Regions from separate parts of the Pseudomonas sp. H3_A02 genome, predicted to be linked through region 1. Evidence: predicted binding sites of a transcription regulator. Region 1 holds the regulator's gene; each other region holds the start of a gene.
What was found. The regulator FliA, encoded in region 1, starts transcription of late flagellar genes. The targets are predictions, from matches to a motif close to CTAAAGTTTNNNNNNNNNNNGCCGNTAA.

Region 1 (5,866 bases):
CCAGGAAATACCGGACAACAAGCAAGTGACCATCGTTGCGACAGTAGGGCCCAACGGCTGAGGTAGTGGTTTATGCAAGTGAAGCGTTTTTTCGCCGCCGACATGCGTCAGGCCATGAAACTGGTTCGTGACGAGCTGGGCGCTGAAGCAGCCATCATTGGCAACCGTCGTATCGCCGGCGGTGTCGAGCTGACGGCGGCCCTGGATTACAAACTGTCTGCGCTGGCCCCGCGGGTTCCGAACATGGAGCTCGAAGATGAGCTGCGCAAGACCCAATCGCGCATCGCCAGCGCCCAGGCCGAACTGAGCCTGCGCAGCAGCGAAGGCGAGGGTGCCGCGGGCACCAATCGTCAATTGTTCGCCGGTCAGCCGCTGACCGCCGGCCTGCCCTTGACCGCCGCCGAACCGCTAATGGAGCAGGCCCAGGCCGAACCGCGTCGTCCGGAACCGGCTCCCGCCGCGCCTGTCCGCGGGGTCGATCCGCGCGCCCTGGACTCAATGCGCTTTGAACTCAACAGCCTGCGCGAGCTGATGGAAGTCCAGCTCGGCTCCCTGGCCTGGAACCAGCTGCAAGGCAGCCGTCCGGCCCAGGCCAACCTGTGGCGTCGCCTGCAACGCATCGGCCTGTCCGGCCCGTTGTCCCGGGACCTGCTGGCGCTGATCAATGGTATCGAAGAACCGCGCCAGGCTTGGCGCATGTTGCTGGCGCACCTGGCGCGGATGATCTCCACGCCGGAAGTCGAGCCACTGGAAGAGGGCGGAGTGATTGCCATGGTCGGTCCTGCCGGCATGGGCAAGACCACCACCCTGGCCAAGCTCGCCGCCCGTTATGTACTCAAGTACGGCGCCCAGAGCATCGCCCTGGTGAGCATGGACAGTTTCCGCATCGGTGCCCAGGAACAACTCAAGACCCTGGGCCGGATCCTCAATGTGTCGGTGACCCATGTGGATCCGGGCCAATCCCTGGCCCAGGCGCTGGAGCCTTTGCTGCGCAAACGCGTTGTGCTGATCGATACCGCGGGCCTGCAAGCCAGCGATCCAGCCCTGCGCATGCAGCTCGAAAGCCTGGCCGGACGCGGTATCAAGTCAAAAAATTATCTCGTGTTGGCAACCACCAGCCAGAAACAGGTTCTAACCGCCGCATACCACAGCTACAAACGCTGCGGACTGGCCGGCTGCATCCTGACTAAGCTGGACGAAACGGCAAGCCTGGGCGAGGTGTTGAGCCTGGCGATCGGTCATGAACTGCCGGTGGCCTACCTGACCGATGGGCCGCGGATCCCGGATGATTTGCATCTGCCGCGCCGTCATCAACTGGTCAGTCGTGCCGTGAGTGTGCAAATGCAGGAAGAACCCAGCGAAGAAGCCATGGCTGACATGTTCGCTGACATCTACCACAGCCCGAGCAAGCAGGTCGGCTGAGGTAATCATGAATATTTTTTGTACCTACATCGATGGTCTGCCATGCATTGTTCCTTATGCGAACGCGCAGCCAGTAATGTGGCCTCCGTCTAAGAAGACAAGGTAAAGAACGAACATGGGCAGCATGCATCCCGTACAGGTGATCGCGGTGACCGGCGGCAAAGGTGGCGTCGGGAAGACTAACGTGTCAGTGAACTTGTCCCTGGCTCTTGCAGAGCTTGGCCGACGGGTCATGCTGCTGGACGCCGACCTGGGCCTGGCGAACGTCGACGTGCTGCTGGGGCTTACCCCCAAACGCACCCTGGCGGACGTGATCGAAGGCCGCTGCGAACTGCGCGACGTGCTGTTGCAGGGGCCAGGCGGGATTCGTATCGTGCCGGCTGCCTCCGGCACCCAGAGCATGGTTCACCTGACCCCAGCCCAACACGCGGGCCTGATCCAGGCTTTCAGCGACATCGGCGACAACCTCGATGTGCTGGTGATCGATACCGCGGCTGGCATTGGCGACTCGGTCGTCAGTTTCGTGCGCGCCGCCCAGGAAGTGCTGCTGGTGGTCTGCGACGAACCGACGTCCATCACCGACGCCTACGCCCTGATCAAACTGCTGAACCGCGACTATGGCATGAACCGCTTCCGCGTCCTGGCCAACATGGCCCAGAGCCCGCAGGAAGGACGCAACCTGTTCGCCAAGTTGACCAAGGTCACCGATCGCTTCCTGGACGTCGCCCTGCAATACGTCGGCGCGGTGCCTTACGACGAAAGCGTGCGCAAGGCCGTCCAGAAGCAACGTGCCGTCTATGAAGCCTTTCCACGTTCCAAATGCGCGCTGGCGTTCAAGGCGATCGCCCAGAAGGTCGATACCTGGCCATTGCCGGCCAATCCTCGCGGGCATCTGGAGTTTTTCGTCGAACGTCTTGTGCAACAAACAGCAGGGCCCGTGCTATGACAGCCAGCGGTTACAACCATCTCTACAAAAAATCGGCACGGGACGCCCAATACGAATTGATCGAGCGTTATGCGCCACTGGTCAAGCGTATCGCCTACCACTTGCTGGCGCGGTTGCCGGCCAGTGTCCAGGTCGAGGACTTGATCCAGGCCGGCATGATCGGCCTGCTTGAAGTGTCGAACAAATACGACGCCAGCAAAGGCGCCAGTTTCGAGACCTATGCCGGTATTCGCATTCGCGGGGCGATGCTCGATGAAGTCCGCAAGGGCGATTGGGCGCCGCGTTCGGTGCACCGCAATACCCGCATGGTCAGTGACGCGATTCGGGCAATTGAAGCGAAAACCGGGCGTGACGCTAAAGATCACGAAGTTGCTGCCGAACTCCAGTTAAGTCTCGATGATTATTACGGGATTTTGAACGATACCTTGGGCAGCCGCCTGTTCAGTTTCGACGACCTGCTGCAGGACGGCGAACACGAAGGGCTGCACGAGGATGGCGCGAGTGCTCACATGGAGCCATCGCGTGACCTGGAAGATGAACGTTTCCAGAGCGCGCTGGCGGATGCGATTGCCAATTTGCCGGAGCGTGAGCGACTGGTCTTGGCGCTGTACTACGACGAAGAGCTGAACCTCAAGGAAATCGGTGAGGTCCTGGGGGTCAGCGAATCGCGGGTCAGCCAGTTACACAGCCAGTGCGCGGCCCGTTTGCGGGGGCGTTTGGGGGAGTGGCGAGCGCGTTGACAGGCAGTGTGGGGACACTGCGACGAGGCTGGCCTGGCAGGTACTGCGCCAGTCTCCATCCGTTGTGCTCCGGACCGTTGTCGAGTGTTGTGCCGGATTGATTGAAATGGCGCGTCCAGGTGCTGGGCGCGTTTAAGACTGCTTGGAGGTCGAATTGGACAAGAACATGAAAATCCTCATCGTTGATGACTTCTCAACGATGCGGCGGATCATAAAAAACCTGTTGCGTGACCTTGGGTTCACCAACACGGTCGAGGCGGATGATGGCGTCACAGCCATTCCGGTCCTCAACAGCGGGAGCATCGACTTTCTGGTGACTGACTGGAACATGCCCGGCATGACCGGTATCGACTTGTTGCGCCATGTGCGCGCCGACGAAAAGCTCAAGCATCTTCCGGTGCTGATGGTCACTGCCGAAGCCAAGCGCGAGCAGATCATCGAAGCGGCCCAGGCCGGTGTAAACGGCTATGTGGTCAAACCCTTCACGGCCCAGGCGTTGAAAGAGAAGATCGAAAAAATCTTCGAACGCATCGGTTAACGGCGCCACGGGGGAGCTATGGACAACGAATCTTCAATGGGCGATTTCGAATCGACCCTGAAAAAACATGCCCGCGAACTGGTCGACAGCCTTGAAAAAGGTCGCTTTGGCGATGCGGTTCAAATGATCCATGAGCTCAACCAGACCCGTGACCGCGGTCTGTATCAGGAAGTGGGCAAGCTCACGCGTGAACTGCACAGCGCGATTGTCAATTTCCAGATCGACCCGCACATGCCGCAGGCCGAGGAAGTCTCGCAGATCACCGACGCCACCGAGCGCCTGGGGTATGTGGTCAAGCTGACCGAGGCCGCGGCGAACCGCACCATGGACCTGGTGGAAAGCGCAACGCCGCTGGTCAACGGCCTGAGTGAAGAAGCCCAGGCCTTGAGCACCGACTGGGGCCGGTTCATGCGTCGCGAAGTCGGTGCTGAAGAGTTTCGGGAGCTGGCCCGTCGGGTCGACGGTTTCCTGACGCGCAGCAGCACCGAGAACCGCGCCGTGGCAAGCAACCTCAACGACATTCTGCTGGCCCAGGACTATCAAGACCTGACCGGCCAGGTGATCAAGCGTGTGACCCAGTTGGTCACCGAAGTGGAAAGCAACCTGCTCAAACTGGTGTTGATGGCCAGCCAGGTCGACCGCTTTGCAGGCATCGAACACGACCGTGAAGCGATGCTTGCTGAAAAAGATCCACAAAAACATCTCTCTCAGGGTGAAGGTCCGCAAATTCATGCCGATAAAAGAGAAGACGTTATGTCCGGTCAGGACGATGTGGACGATTTGCTGTCCAGCCTTGGATTCTGAGTTTTAGCCCTGTTTTAGGAGCAGCCATTAATGAGCTTCGGCGCCGATGAAGAGATCCTTCAGGATTTCCTGGTTGAGGCCGGCGAGATTCTAGAGCAACTGTCCGAACAGCTGGTCGAGCTGGAAAGCCGACCTGATGATGCGGATCTGCTCAATGCAATTTTTCGCGGTTTCCACACTGTAAAAGGAGGCGCCGGCTTCCTCCAGCTCAACGAGCTGGTGGAGTGCTGCCACATTGCCGAAAACGTGTTCGATATCCTGCGCAAGGGTGAGCGCCGCGTGGATTCGGAACTGATGGACGTGGTGCTCGAAGCGCTGGATGCGGTCAACAGCATGTTCAGTGAAGTGCGTGAGCGCTCGCCGATCACGGCTGCCACCCCCGAGCTGCTTGCCGCGCTATCGCGCCTGGCCGAGCCGCAATCGGCTGACGAAGCGGCGCCGATTGTCGAGGCGGTGGTTGAAGAGCCGGTCGCCGAAGAATCGGGCGACATCACCGATAACGAATTCGAACAGCTGCTGGACTCCCTGAATACCGTCAAGGCCCAGGCCGAGGCACCAGCCGCTCCGGCTGCACCTGCTGCGCAAGCCGCCGGTGGGGCGGCCAGCGATGAAATCACCGACGCCGAGTTCGAGTCGCTGCTCGACCAGCTTCACGGCAAGGGCCAGTTCGCGCCGGATGCGGTCGTTCCGCCGGCGGCCCCGGCCGCCCCGAAAGCGGCGGGCGACAGCTCGGACATCACCGATGATGAATTCGAAGCTTTGCTCGACCAGTTGCATGGCAAGGGCACCTTTGCCGTTGACGCGCTGGATTCGGCCATCGCTTCGGCACCGACGCCGGCCAAGCCCGCCGCCGCTGCCGCGGGTAGCGACCTGATCAGCGACCAGGAATTCGAATCGCTGCTCGATGAGCTGCATGGCAAGGGTAAGTTCAGCGAAGTCGGTACGGCTGCCGCTGCGCCCGCTACCGTTGCGCCAGCGGCCAAGGCTGCGCCCAAACCCGCTGCCAAGGCACCGGAGCCCAAGGCCGAGCCCGCCAAGCCTGCCGCTGCTGCCCCGGCACCCGCCCGTGCTCCGGCGGCGGCGCCAGCGGAAAAACCAGCCAGCGAAGCCGAGACCACCGTTCGAGTCGACACCGCACGCCTGGACGAGATCATGAACATGGTCGGCGAACTGGTGCTGGTGCGTAACCGACTGGTGCGCCTGGGCCTCAACAGCCAGGACGAAGCCATGTCCAAAGCCGTGTCGAACCTCGACGTGGTCACGGCAGACCTGCAGACCGCGGTCATGAAGACCCGCATGCAGCCGATCAAGAAAGTCTTCGGGCGCTTCCCGCGCCTGGTTCGCGATCTGGCTCGCCAGCTCAAGAAAGAAATCAACCTGGAACTGGTGGGTGAAGAGACCGACCTCGACAAGAAC
Region 2 (5,866 bases), 280 kb from region 1:
CCCACGACGTCAATACTTTGCCGACGGCATGGCTGGCGGCCAAGCTAAGCGGCGCGCGCGTGGTATACGACGCCCACGAAATCAGCACCAGCCGCGAGGGTTACAATAGTTTTCGCGTACTGGTAGCGCGGGTCGAAAGCGTACTGATGCCTCGGGTCCAAGGCAGCATAACCACCACGGATGCCAGGGCTAAGTTTTTTGCCAGGGCATACGGCGTCCCGCGTCCGGTGGTACTGCAGAACCGCCCACGTTTAACCGTGAGCCCGGATAGCCAGCGGATTCGCCATGAGCTGCAGCTGCAGCACCCCTGGCCCATCATTGTTTACCAAGGTGGTTTGCAACAAGGCCGTGGTCTTGAGCGGTTGGTGCGTATCGCGGCCTCGGTGGACAACGCCTATTTCGTTTTCATCGGTGGTGGCAGGCTGACTGCGCCGCTGACCGCCCTGAGCCATGAGCTCGGGCTGACTGAACGTGTGTTTTTCATTCCTACGGTATCGCTGGCCGACCTACCCAGTTACACCGCATCCGCCGATATTGGCGTGCAACCCATTGAGAACACCTGCCTTAATCATTTCACTACCGACTCCAACAAGTTGTTTGAGTATTTGATTGCCGGCCTGCCTGTCGTCGCGACAGATCTGCCGGAAATTCGCCGTGTCGTGAGGGCACATGACATCGGTCTGCTCGTAAGAGAAAGCGATGACGAACAACTGGGCGAAGCGCTTAATTGCCTGGTCAAGGATTCGCAGTTGCGCATGAAATTCGCCGCCAACGCCCGCGCGGCAGCTTTGCAACTTAACTGGGAACAGCAAGAAACACGATTGGTCAACCTTTATAGCTGCGTACTCAAAGGCCGGTCTTATTACGATGGCGCTCGCCCATGACGAAGCGTGTTTTACTGTTGAGCTTTTATTACCCGCCCGATCTGGCGGCGGGGTCGTTCAGAGTCGAGGCCTTGGTAAAGGCATTACTCTCGCAAAACGACTGCAAGTTGCACATCGATCTGGTCACCACGCAACCCAATCGGTATCAGTCGTACTGCGTACCGACCGAAGGTGAATCCGAGTCGTCACGGCTATCGATCAAACGTATTGCCTTGCCTCCTCACAAGAATGGCATTGTTAACCAAGCCAAGGCCTTCCTTGTCTATGCATTGGGCGCTCGCAAGGCCGCCGTCGGGAAAGACTATGATGTGGTGGTGGCATCTTCCTCGCGTTTGATGACTGCCGCCTTGGGCGCATTGATTTCTTTCAAGAGCAGAACGCCTCTTTATCTGGATATACGGGACATCTTCGTCGACACCTTGCCCGAATTGTTCCCCGGGGCAGCCGGCAGAACCATGGCGTATTTTTTCTCTTGGATAGAGCGCCTTACCATTCACCAGGCGACTCAGGTCAACCTGATTTCGCAGGGGTTCTTGGATTATTTCAACGAGCGATACCCGGCCAGGACTTTTACCACCCACACAAACGGTGTCGACGAACTTTTCCTGCAACCGCTGGTTAACGTGACGCCGTTAAGCTCGGAAGAGACCGAACTTAAGATCGTGTATGCGGGAAATATCGGCGCTGGCCAAGGTTTGGAATGTATCGTTCCAGCGATGGCAGAACAGCTTCAGGGGATCGCCCATTTCGAAATCATTGGTGATGGCAGTACTGCCAGTAAGCTTCGTCATGCCTTGGAAAGAAAAAACATTTCCAACGTCAAGCTCATTGCTCCGACCAAACGGTCGGATCTGCTTGAGTATTACCAGAAAGCAGACATCCTGTTTTTGCATCTGAATACATTCAAATCGTTTCGACGAGTTTTGCCTTCCAAGCTTTTCGAGTATGCGGCCACCGGCAAACCTATCCTGGCGGGTCTGGCGGGCTACGCGAAACAGTTCACCAAATCCAGAATTTCCAATGCCATGGTTTTTGAACCCGGCGATATCGAAGGCGCGATCACCGCACTGAATCGTTTGGACTTGGCGCCTGTAAGGAGGACTGCCTTCGTCGAGGATTTCTCCCGGGCTTCGATTCAACAGCGCATGGCGTCAGATGTGCTGCGTACGCCTGAACTGAGCGACGAACGGGCAACGTGGCTTCTGCGCCTGACGCGCTGGGCCTATCTCCAGATCGATTGGATAGGAGCGACCAGCCGATATCCCGTAGCTGCCGAGGTTTTGTCGGCGTCCTTACTAGGTTGAGATAGGTTTTGCCGTTGTACCGGCATGCTGCTCGACAAGCGACTAGGATCCTTGTTGGAAGAGAAGTTCTTCAACAATTACCCAAGCCTGCCGACAACCTTTCAAAGCCTTGCGGATCTACACACCATGCGTAACAACCAACCCGTCACACAGCGCGAAAGGACCTTCCCGGCCCAGCAACGATTGATTTCCACCACCGACGCCAAGGGTGTCATCACCTACTGCAACGATGCATTCGTTGAGGTCAGCGGGTATTCGAAGGAAGAATTGATCCGTGCGCCGCACAACCTCGTGCGCCACCCTGATGTCCCATCCGCCGTGTTCGCGCACATGTGGGGCACGCTGAAACAAGGCTTGCCATGGATGGGCATCGTCAAGAATCGCTGCAAGAGCGGTGACCATTACTGGGTCAACGCCTATGTCACACCCGTGTTCGAGGGCAATCAGGTGGTCGGCTACGAATCGGTGCGGGTCAAGCCCTCCGCCGAGCAGATCGCCCGTGCCGAAGCCCTGTATCAACGCATCAACCAGGGCAAGTCCGCGGTTCCGGGCAGTGACAAATGGGTGCCGATCCTGCAGGACTGGCTACCGTTCATCCTGGTCAGCCAACTGGGCTTCGTCGTCGGCGCGTTTCTGAATTCATCCTGGGGCTTTGCCCTGGCCGCCCTGTTGTCCGTGCCCTTGGGGCTGATGGGCCTGCAATGGCAGCAACGCGGGATCAAGCGTCTGCTGCGCCTGGCCGAGCAAACCACCTCCGACCCGCTGATCGCCCGGATGTACACCGACAGCCGTGGCGTCCAGGCACGCCTGGAGATGTCGATCCTCAGCCAGCAAGCGCGCCTGAAAACCTGCCTGACGCGCCTGCAGGACACCGCCGAGCACCTGAACGACCAGGCTCGCCAGTCCAACACCTTGGCCCATGACAGCTCCAGCGGCTTGGAGCGGCAACGGGTGGAAACCGAACAGGTCGCCACGGCCGTCAACCAGATGGCGGCAACCACCCAGGAAGTCGCCAGCCACGTGCAGCGCACTGCCGATGCCACCCAGGAAGCCAATCGCCTGACCAGTCGCGGCCGCGACATCGCCGGGGAAACCCGCGAAGCCATCGAGCGACTGTCGGTGGTGGTCGGTGAGACCGGTCAAACCGTGACCCAGCTGGCCCAGGACAGCGACGAGATCGGTGGTGTAGTCGACGTGATCAAAGGTATCGCCGACCAGACCAACCTGTTGGCCCTCAACGCCGCCATCGAAGCGGCCCGTGCCGGTGAAATGGGTCGTGGCTTTGCCGTGGTGGCCGACGAAGTGCGGCAACTGGCACAACGCACCAGCGAATCCACTGGGCAGATCCACGCCCTGATCGCCAAGCTCCAGCAAACCGCTACCAATGCCGTGCAAACCATGGAAGCCGGCCACCGCCAGGCCGAAGAAGGCGTGGCGCGGGTCATGGAAGCGGATCAGGCACTGGTGGGCATCAGCGAAGCGGTGGCCCACATCACCGACATGACCACCCAGATCGCCGCCGCCACCGAGGAACAAAGCTCAGTGGCCGAGGAGATTAGCCGCAACATCAGCAACATCTCGGACCTGGCCGACCAGACCTCGGGGCAAGCTCACAGCTCGGCGTTGCTGAGCGAAGAACTGACCCGAACGGCCAATACGCAGTATTCGTTGGTGGAGCGGTTCAACCGCTGACTTCAGTCGGAAAACTAAAACCCGGACAGCGAACGCTTCCGGGTTTTTTATTGCCTGACAGGCCGCTATCGCGAGCAAGCTCGCTCCCACATGGGATGGTCAACGCCGCAAATCCAGTGTGGGAGCGAGCTTGCTCGCGATGAGGCCATGACAGGCACCATCAATCTTGAGACAGGAACCCGGACACCCCCTGCGCCGCCGCCTCCAGATGCTGCTCATGACTGAACCCCGAAGCCTTCAACGGCTTGAGGTCATGATCCCCCGCCACCAACCACAACACCTCGATGCTCGGAGACAAACTGTAGCCCTGCACCGCTTCCCGATTGCCCAACGCATCGCGCTCGCCCTGGACGATCAAGGTTCGGGTCTTCAATGCAGCCAAGTGCTCGACCCGGGGCTTCTCCGGCTTGCCCACCGCATAGAAGGGATAGCCCAGGCACACCAGCGCATCGACGCCCAACTCATCGGCCAGCAAACTCGCCATGCGTCCGCCCATGGACTTGCCGCCAATGGCCAGCCGCCCAGCGACATAAGGCCGCACCGTGGCGTACACCTCACGCCAGCATTCCAGCAGCTTAGGTGCCGGGTTGGGCGGGCGTTTCCCCCCATCCAGACGCCGCTGGGCCATGTAAGGAAACTCGAAACGCAATACGTTGACGCCCCGTGCAGCAAGGCGCGTGGCTATTTCCTCCATGAAACCGCTGTCCATCGGCGCACCGGCACCATGGGCCAGAATCAAGGTCGCAGGCGTGGCGCCCGCGCCCGGCTGCGCGGCCGTCCACAGCCAGCCGTGTTGCGCGACGCACCGCGCCCATTGATCCCCGTCAATACTGGCCTTGTGCTGTTTGTCCATGCTTGCCTCGCTTTTAGTCTGCCTATAACTCCAGGCGAAGAACGCCGCACTGCCTTGCGCAGGCGCTCACTTCGGCTGAACCGTGGATGGGGAACCATGAACACTTCTATCAGTACCGCCTACAACTACAAGGTGGTCCGCCAATTCGCCATTATGACGGTGGTGTGGGGCATCGTCGGCATGGGGCTCGGGGTTTTTCTCGCCGCCCAATTGGTCTGGCCACAACTCAACTTCGATTTGCCCTGGACCAGCTTCGGCCGCCTGCGCCCGCTGCACACCAACGCAGTGATCTTCGCTTTCGGCGGCTGCGCCCTGTTCGCCAGTTCGTTCTACTCGGTGCAACGCACCTGCCAGACCCAGCTGTTTGCGCCGAAAATCGCCGCGTTCTGCTTCTGGGGCTGGCAACTGGTGATCCTGCTGGCGGCCATCAGCCTGCCCCTGGGCTACACCAGTTCCAAGGAATACGCCGAACTGGAATGGCCGATCGACATCCTGATCACCATCGTCTGGGTGGCCTACGCCATCGTGTTCTTCGGCACCGTGGCCAAGCGCAACACCAAGCACATCTACGTCGGTAACTGGTTCTTCGGCGGGTTCATCCTGACCGTGGCGATCCTGCACATCGTCAACAACCTGGAACTGCCGGTGAGTTTCACCAAATCCTACTCGGTGTACGCCGGGGCCACGGATGCGATGGTGCAATGGTGGTACGGGCACAACGCCGTAGGCTTTTTCCTCACCGCAGGCTTCCTGGGGATGATGTACTACTTCGTGCCGAAACAGGCCGAACGTCCGGTGTATTCCTATCGCCTGTCCATCGTCCACTTCTGGGCACTGATCACCCTGTACATCTGGGCCGGCCCGCACCACCTGCACTACACCGCGCTGCCGGACTGGGCGCAGTCCCTGGGCATGGTGATGTCGCTGATCCTGCTGGCACCCAGCTGGGGCGGCATGATCAACGGCATGATGACCCTGTCGGGGGCCTGGCATAAGTTGCGCAGCGACCCGATCCTGCGCTTTTTGGTGGTGTCCCTGGCGTTCTACGGCATGTCGACCTTCGAAGGTCCGATGATGGCGATCAAGACCGTCAACGCCCTCTCCCACTACACCGACTGGACCATCGGCCACGT
Region 3 (5,866 bases), 1.6 Mb from region 1:
GCGCCTTCACGGGCGAAGGCAATGGCGACGGCGCGACCGATGCCGCTGTCGGCGCCGGTGATCAGGGCGACCTTGTTCGCCAGTCGTCCGGAGCCGGTGTAGCTCTGTTCGCCGCAATCCGGGTAAGGGTCCATGTTGCGCTGGGTGCCGGGCACCGGCTGGCTTTGTTTCGGGAAAGGTGGGAAAGGGTAGTCGACCATCGTCATTCTCCAGGCTGGATGTGGTTGTGATGGAGGGTGGACTTTGGGTTTTCCGGCAGAGTTCGGTCGGATTACCCTGCCAGTCGATGAGCGTCACGGCAGGTCGTTTCGTCGGTGAATCGTCGGCTGTGGCGAACATGGGGCGAGCCGGTATTCTCCAGCGTCATTACCGGTGTCGATAAGGAGCAGGACAATGTTCAGTCACATACAGATCGGCGCGCGCGACCTGCCGAAAATGGTCGCTTTTTATGACGCCGTCCTCGGCTGCCTGGGGCTGGAACGTATCGAGGGCGAAAACGATTCGGGCCCGCCGGGGGAGGGTTGGCGTCAGCCCGGCAAGTATTGGCCGCAGGTTTTTGTCCAGTTGCCTTTCAACGGGCTGCCCGCGACCTGGGGCAATGGCATGCAAGTAAGCTTCGCCGCCGACTCCCCACAAACCGTCCGCGCCGCCTGGGAGCAGGCGATGGCGATGGGCGGTACTGACGAAGGCCCACCCGGTCCGAGGCCGCAGTATTGCGAAGGTTATTTCGGGGCGTATTGCCGTGATCCGGAGGGGAACAAGCTGTGTTTTGTCTATGCGCCGGATATGCATGAATAACGCATAAACCCTTGTGGCAAGGGCACTTGTGTGGCGAGGGAGCTTGCTCCCGCTGGGCTGCGGAGCAGCCCTCAGATTTCACCAATACTGGGTGCTCTGCTAGTTAGGGGGCGCTCCGCGCCCCAGCGGGAGCAAGCTCCCTCGCCACAAGGGATTGCTTCGCCTGCTGGATCAGCCCCTGGCTTTCAGGCTGCGCTCCATCCGTGCGATGCCTTCCTCCAGCAATGCCCGCGGGCAGCCGAAGTTCAGGCGCACGAACTGCCCGGCATCGTCAGCAAAATCCAGCCCGGCGCTCAGCCCGACCTTGGCTTCTTTCAAGAAGAACCCTTGAGGGTCATCCAGCCCCAATCCGGAGCAATCCAACCAGGCCAGGTAAGTGCCTTGGGGCACAGTCATGGTGACGCCCGGCAGGCGAGTGTTCACCGCCTCTACCAGGTAATCGCGGTTGGCTTGCAGGTACGCCTTCAAGGCCTCGAGCCACGGACCTGCTTCGCTATAGGCCGCACGGGTCGCTTCCAGGCCCAGGGCATTGACGCTGTCGACCATGCCGGCCCGGGCACTGTTGACCCGCTCGCGCAGCTTGGCGTTCTGGATAATGGCGAACGATGTTTTCAGCCCAGCGATGTTGTAGGCCTTGCTGGCCGACATCAACGTGATGGTGCGCTCGGCAATCTCCGGGCTGAGGGAGGCGGTCGGAATGTGCACGCGGCCGTCGAAACACAGTTCGGCATGGATTTCATCGGAGATGATCCAGGCGTCCTGCGCCAGGCAAATGTCGGCCACGGCCTTGAGTTCTTCGCGCTCGAACACTTTGCCCAACGGGTTGTGGGGATTGCTCAGCAACAGCGCGCCGCCACCCTGCAACGCCTCGCGCAATGCCGCCAACGGCGTATGGAACTCACCGTTGACCGGGGTGAACGGCAACTCCACTTTATTCAACTGCCAATGATCGGGGGCGTGGCGCAGCGGCGGGTAGTTGGGCACCTGCACCACGACGTTCTGCTGGGGGGCCACCAAGGCGTGCAGCGCCATGTTGAAACCCGGCTCGACACCGGGCAGGAACACGATCTGCTGGGGCTCGACGCGCCACGCGTATTTGTCCCAAAGATCGGCGACGATGGCCGCACGCAGATTGTCCTGGGCGACGCTGTAGCCCAGCATCGGATGTTCGAGGCGCTTGTGCAGCGCGTCGATGACCACCGGCGGGGCGGGGAAGTCCATGTCGGCCACCCACATTGGCAACACATCGGCCGGGTAGCGGCTCCATTTGGTACTGCCGGTGCCGTGGCGCTCCAATACGGTGTCGAAATCGAAAGTCATGGGGGTTCCATCAGTCTGTCATGAGATGGCGAACATCATAAAGCAAAGACCGCCGAGAAAAGCTTAGTGGCGTAGTGCTACTAATTGATGATAATCAGTTAAAGTTCTCACTCGACACGCCGCTAAGCCGTTTACGCCATTTTGGTAACGGACCTACAAGTCTTTGAAAAGGACGACCCCCATGACTTCGCCCGTGCGCTTTCACGATCACCACCGTAAAGCCGACCGCATCATGCTGGGGCTGCTTTGGCTCACGCTGCTGTATTCCCTGAGCCTGGCATTCCTGCATTCGACGTTCACCCAGGCGCTACTGGTGGGGGCGACCACCTGCGTGGCGAGCACCGCGCTTTATCGCGTTTTGGCCGGCACCCGGGCCATGCGCTGTGTCATCGCGGTCGCGCTGATGGTCATGGCGGCACTGCACATCAACCAGACCCACGGCGTGATCGAATTCCACTTCGGGATCTTTGTGCTGCTGGCCGTGCTGACGTTTTACCGTGACTGGCTGCCGATTGTCGTCGCCGCCGCCACCATCGCGGTTCATCACCTGGGGTTTCACTGGCTTCAACACCAGGGTTATCCAGTGTTCGTCATGGGTAGCCACGGTGGCTGGTCGATGGTCTTTCTCCACGCGTTCTACGTGGTGGTGGAAAGCGTGATCCTGATTTACCTGGCGAACCAGAGCCTGGCCGACGCCACGGAAAACCAGGAGGTGCTCGACAAGGTGCTGGCGGCGGCCGCCCAACTGAGCAACGACACCGGCAGGCAGCACAGCGATGGCGTCAAGGTCTCTTCGAGTGAGCGTTTCGATCATTTCCTCCAGCAGGTCACTCAACTGGTGGACGGCGTGGTACGCGACACCCGCAACCTTTCGGACCTGGGCCAGGACCTGTCCCAGGTAGGCCAGACCCTGGAAACCGGTGCCCGTCACCAACTGGATGAAGTGGCACAGATGAGCGGTGCGATCGGCCATCTGGTCCAAGCCATGGAAAACATTGCCGGCCATGTCGACCAGACCCTGCAGCGTGCCGGCCAGGCCAACGAGCAGGTCACCCTCGGGCGCAGCACGGTTGACCAGACCCGAGAAGAGATTGTCGAGCTGGCAGGGCGTATCAACCTGACCAACGAAACCGTGCAGGTCTTGGCCGAGCAGGCACAGCAGATCGGTCAGGTGCTGGATGTGATCAACGGCATTGCCGAGCAGACCAACCTGCTGGCCCTTAACGCCGCCATTGAGGCGGCCCGGGCTGGCGAACAGGGCCGTGGGTTCGCGGTGGTGGCCGACGAGGTCCGCACCCTGTCACAAAAGACCTCGGCGTCTACCACCGAGATCCAGCAGATCATCGCCAAACTGCAGCAAGGCAGCCGCCAGGCCGCCGTCGCGATGCAAGACAGCCGCGACGGGGTGGAGCGCTGCGTGTCCGCCAGCCAACTGGCTTCGCAACTGTTGCACGCCGTCGTCGAAGACATTGCCGTGATCAACCATTTCAACGACCTGATCGCCAGCACCACCCAGGAACAATCCAAGGCATCGATGGGCATCAACCAGCGCCTGCAAAGCGTGCAGGCCGTGGCTGAGCGCAATGCGGACAACATTGGCATCCTGACTCGCAGCAGTCAGTGCTTGCCGCCGTTGGCGGAGCGCTTGGCGGTGTTGGGGCAGGCGTTTCACGGCAAGGGCGGGGCGGCCTGAGTCGAGCTCGGCTTTCACACTGGTTCTCGGGTCGAAAATCCAGCGCTCACCACAAATCCCTGTGGGAGCGAGCCTGCTCGCGATAGCGGTGGATGAGGCAACATTGATGTGAACCATGATCGCATCTCACCGCTCGGTCTGCTCGGCAGACCGAGCTTTTCCCGCACAAATGTATCTCTTTGTATCCAGCCCCCCTGTCGATACGGACTGTTTCTTTCAGGCCCGTCCGTGACATATCCGGGATACCTCACCGGCGTCAAATGAACCCATCGAGACCGCCCCCGCCGTCTCGGGTCATTCGACGTTGGAGACAGTGTCATGAGCCGCAACCCCCAGCATCGCCCAGCGTATGCCACGCCTAGCCCTTGGCGCGGTAGCGGCCAACGCGCGGGACGGCGTGCCATCGCCAGTGATTTGTCCCGGCAACGATCGCCAGGCCTGTCGGCCATTTACTCAAGGAGATTCATCATGCCCGCAGCTTCGTCCTCTTCCGCCTGGCAGCGTTGCCTGGCTTCATCCGCCATCGGCAGTGTGCTCGGTCTCGCACTGCTGGCTGGAAGCATTGGTGCATGGGCGGCCACTGCGGTGGTCGACAACCCATCCTCCAGTACGGTACCAGCTCAATCGGAGGCCATTCGTCCGTATCGCGTTCACGTTGATGAAGCGAAGTTGGCTGATCTGCGCAAACGCATTGTCGATGCGCGGTGGCCGGATAAAGAAACCGTCAGTGATGTGTCTCAAGGTGTGCAACTGGCCCAAGTGCAAGAGCTGGTGAAGTACTGGGGCAGCGGTTACGACTGGCGCAAAGCCGAGGCCAAGCTCAATGCCTTGCCCGAGTTTATCACCACCATCGATGGGGTCGACATTCAGTTCATTCATGTACGCTCGCGCAACCCCAACGCCATGCCGCTGATCCTTACCCATGGTTGGCCGGGTTCACAGTTCGAGTTTCTCAAGACTATCGGCCCACTGACCGATCCGACCGCGTACGGCGGGCGTGCCGAAGACTCGTTCGACGTTGTGATCCCTTCAATTCCCGGTCATGGCTTTTCCGGGAAACCGACCGAATTGGGCTGGGGGCCCGACCGTGTGGCCAAGGCTTGGGACGTGTTGATGAAGCGCCTGGGCTACACCCACTACGTGTCCCAGGGTGGCGATCATGGTTCGGTGATCTCCGATGCACTGGGCCGCCTGGCGCCTCCCGGTTTACTGGGTATCCACTTGAATATGCCGGCGACCGTCCCACCGGAGCTGGTGAAACCGATCAACAGCGGCGATCCGGCACCGGCCGGGCTGAGCGATCCGGAACGCAGCGCCTACAACTCGCTGAGTACATTCTTCGGCCGCAATGCCGCCTACGGCGCAATGATGGTGACTCGGCCGCAGACCATCGGCTACCTGCTGGCCGATTCGCCTTCCGGCACAGCCGCGTGGATGTACGAAAAATTCGCCGCCTGGACCGACAGCGACGGCAAACCGGAACGCGTGCTGAGCCGCGATGAAATGCTCGATGACATCAGCCTTTACTGGCTGACGGACACCGGTGCGTCGTCCTCCCGTTTCTACTGGGAGAACAACAACAATAATTTCAGTGCGGCGGCGCAAAAGACGGCGGACATCAAAGTCCCGGTGGCCATCACCGTGTTCCCCCATGAGATCTATCGAGCCCCGAAAACCTGGGCCCAGCGCGCCTATCCATCGCTGTCCTACTACAGCGAAGTCAGCAAGGGCGGCCATTTCGCGGCCTGGGAGCAGCCTCAATTGTTCAGTGAGGAACTGCGCAAAGCCTTCCGGCCGTTGCGCACGGCTGCAAAAAACACGCTTGCCCAGACTGCTCGATAAACCTCTCCAAGCGGTTCCGAACGGGAGCCGCTCACCCGCCGTTCGCAAAGGAGATTCACCATGGACACGACTCTGTTGAACCACACATCCGCCGCGCGGCCTCGGCGCCTGTTCGGCCCATCTATCCTGATGTTCGCCATGATGCAACTGGGCGCCTTGGGACTGGCCTCGTCCCAGGCGAGCGCCGCGGATGTACCTGCCAGCACCATCGCC

Region 2: the regulator FliA is predicted to act here: its motif matches at 2,258-2,285, upstream of AB4N80_RS25000 (methyl-accepting chemotaxis protein).
Region 3: the regulator FliA is predicted to act here: its motif matches at 2,217-2,244, upstream of AB4N80_RS19190 (methyl-accepting chemotaxis protein).

What each region holds. Positions count from the first base shown of each region.
Region 1 is NZ_CP162807.1:5,969,325-5,975,190, reverse strand. It holds gene flhA (flagellar biosynthesis protein FlhA) at 1-61, shown strand, start outside; gene flhF (flagellar biosynthesis protein FlhF) at 73-1,422, shown strand; gene fleN (flagellar synthesis regulator FleN) at 1,538-2,368, shown strand; gene fliA (RNA polymerase sigma factor FliA) at 2,365-3,108, shown strand; gene AB4N80_RS26200 (chemotaxis response regulator CheY) at 3,275-3,646, shown strand; gene AB4N80_RS26195 (protein phosphatase CheZ) at 3,665-4,450, shown strand; gene AB4N80_RS26190 (chemotaxis protein CheA) at 4,481-5,866, shown strand, end outside.
Region 2 is NZ_CP162807.1:5,689,364-5,695,229, forward strand. It holds gene AB4N80_RS24990 (glycosyltransferase family 4 protein) at 1-884, shown strand, start outside; gene AB4N80_RS24995 (glycosyltransferase family 4 protein) at 881-2,188, shown strand; gene AB4N80_RS25000 (methyl-accepting chemotaxis protein) at 2,315-3,880, shown strand; gene AB4N80_RS25005 (alpha/beta family hydrolase) at 4,041-4,733, opposite strand; gene ccoN (cytochrome-c oxidase, cbb3-type subunit I) at 4,830-5,866, shown strand, end outside.
Region 3 is NZ_CP162807.1:4,356,183-4,362,048, forward strand. It holds gene AB4N80_RS19175 (SDR family oxidoreductase) at 1-200, opposite strand, end outside; gene AB4N80_RS19180 (VOC family protein) at 394-798, shown strand; gene AB4N80_RS19185 (MalY/PatB family protein) at 970-2,118, opposite strand; gene AB4N80_RS19190 (methyl-accepting chemotaxis protein) at 2,300-3,811, shown strand; gene AB4N80_RS19195 (epoxide hydrolase family protein) at 4,280-5,653, shown strand; gene AB4N80_RS19200 (alpha/beta fold hydrolase) at 5,714-5,866, shown strand, end outside.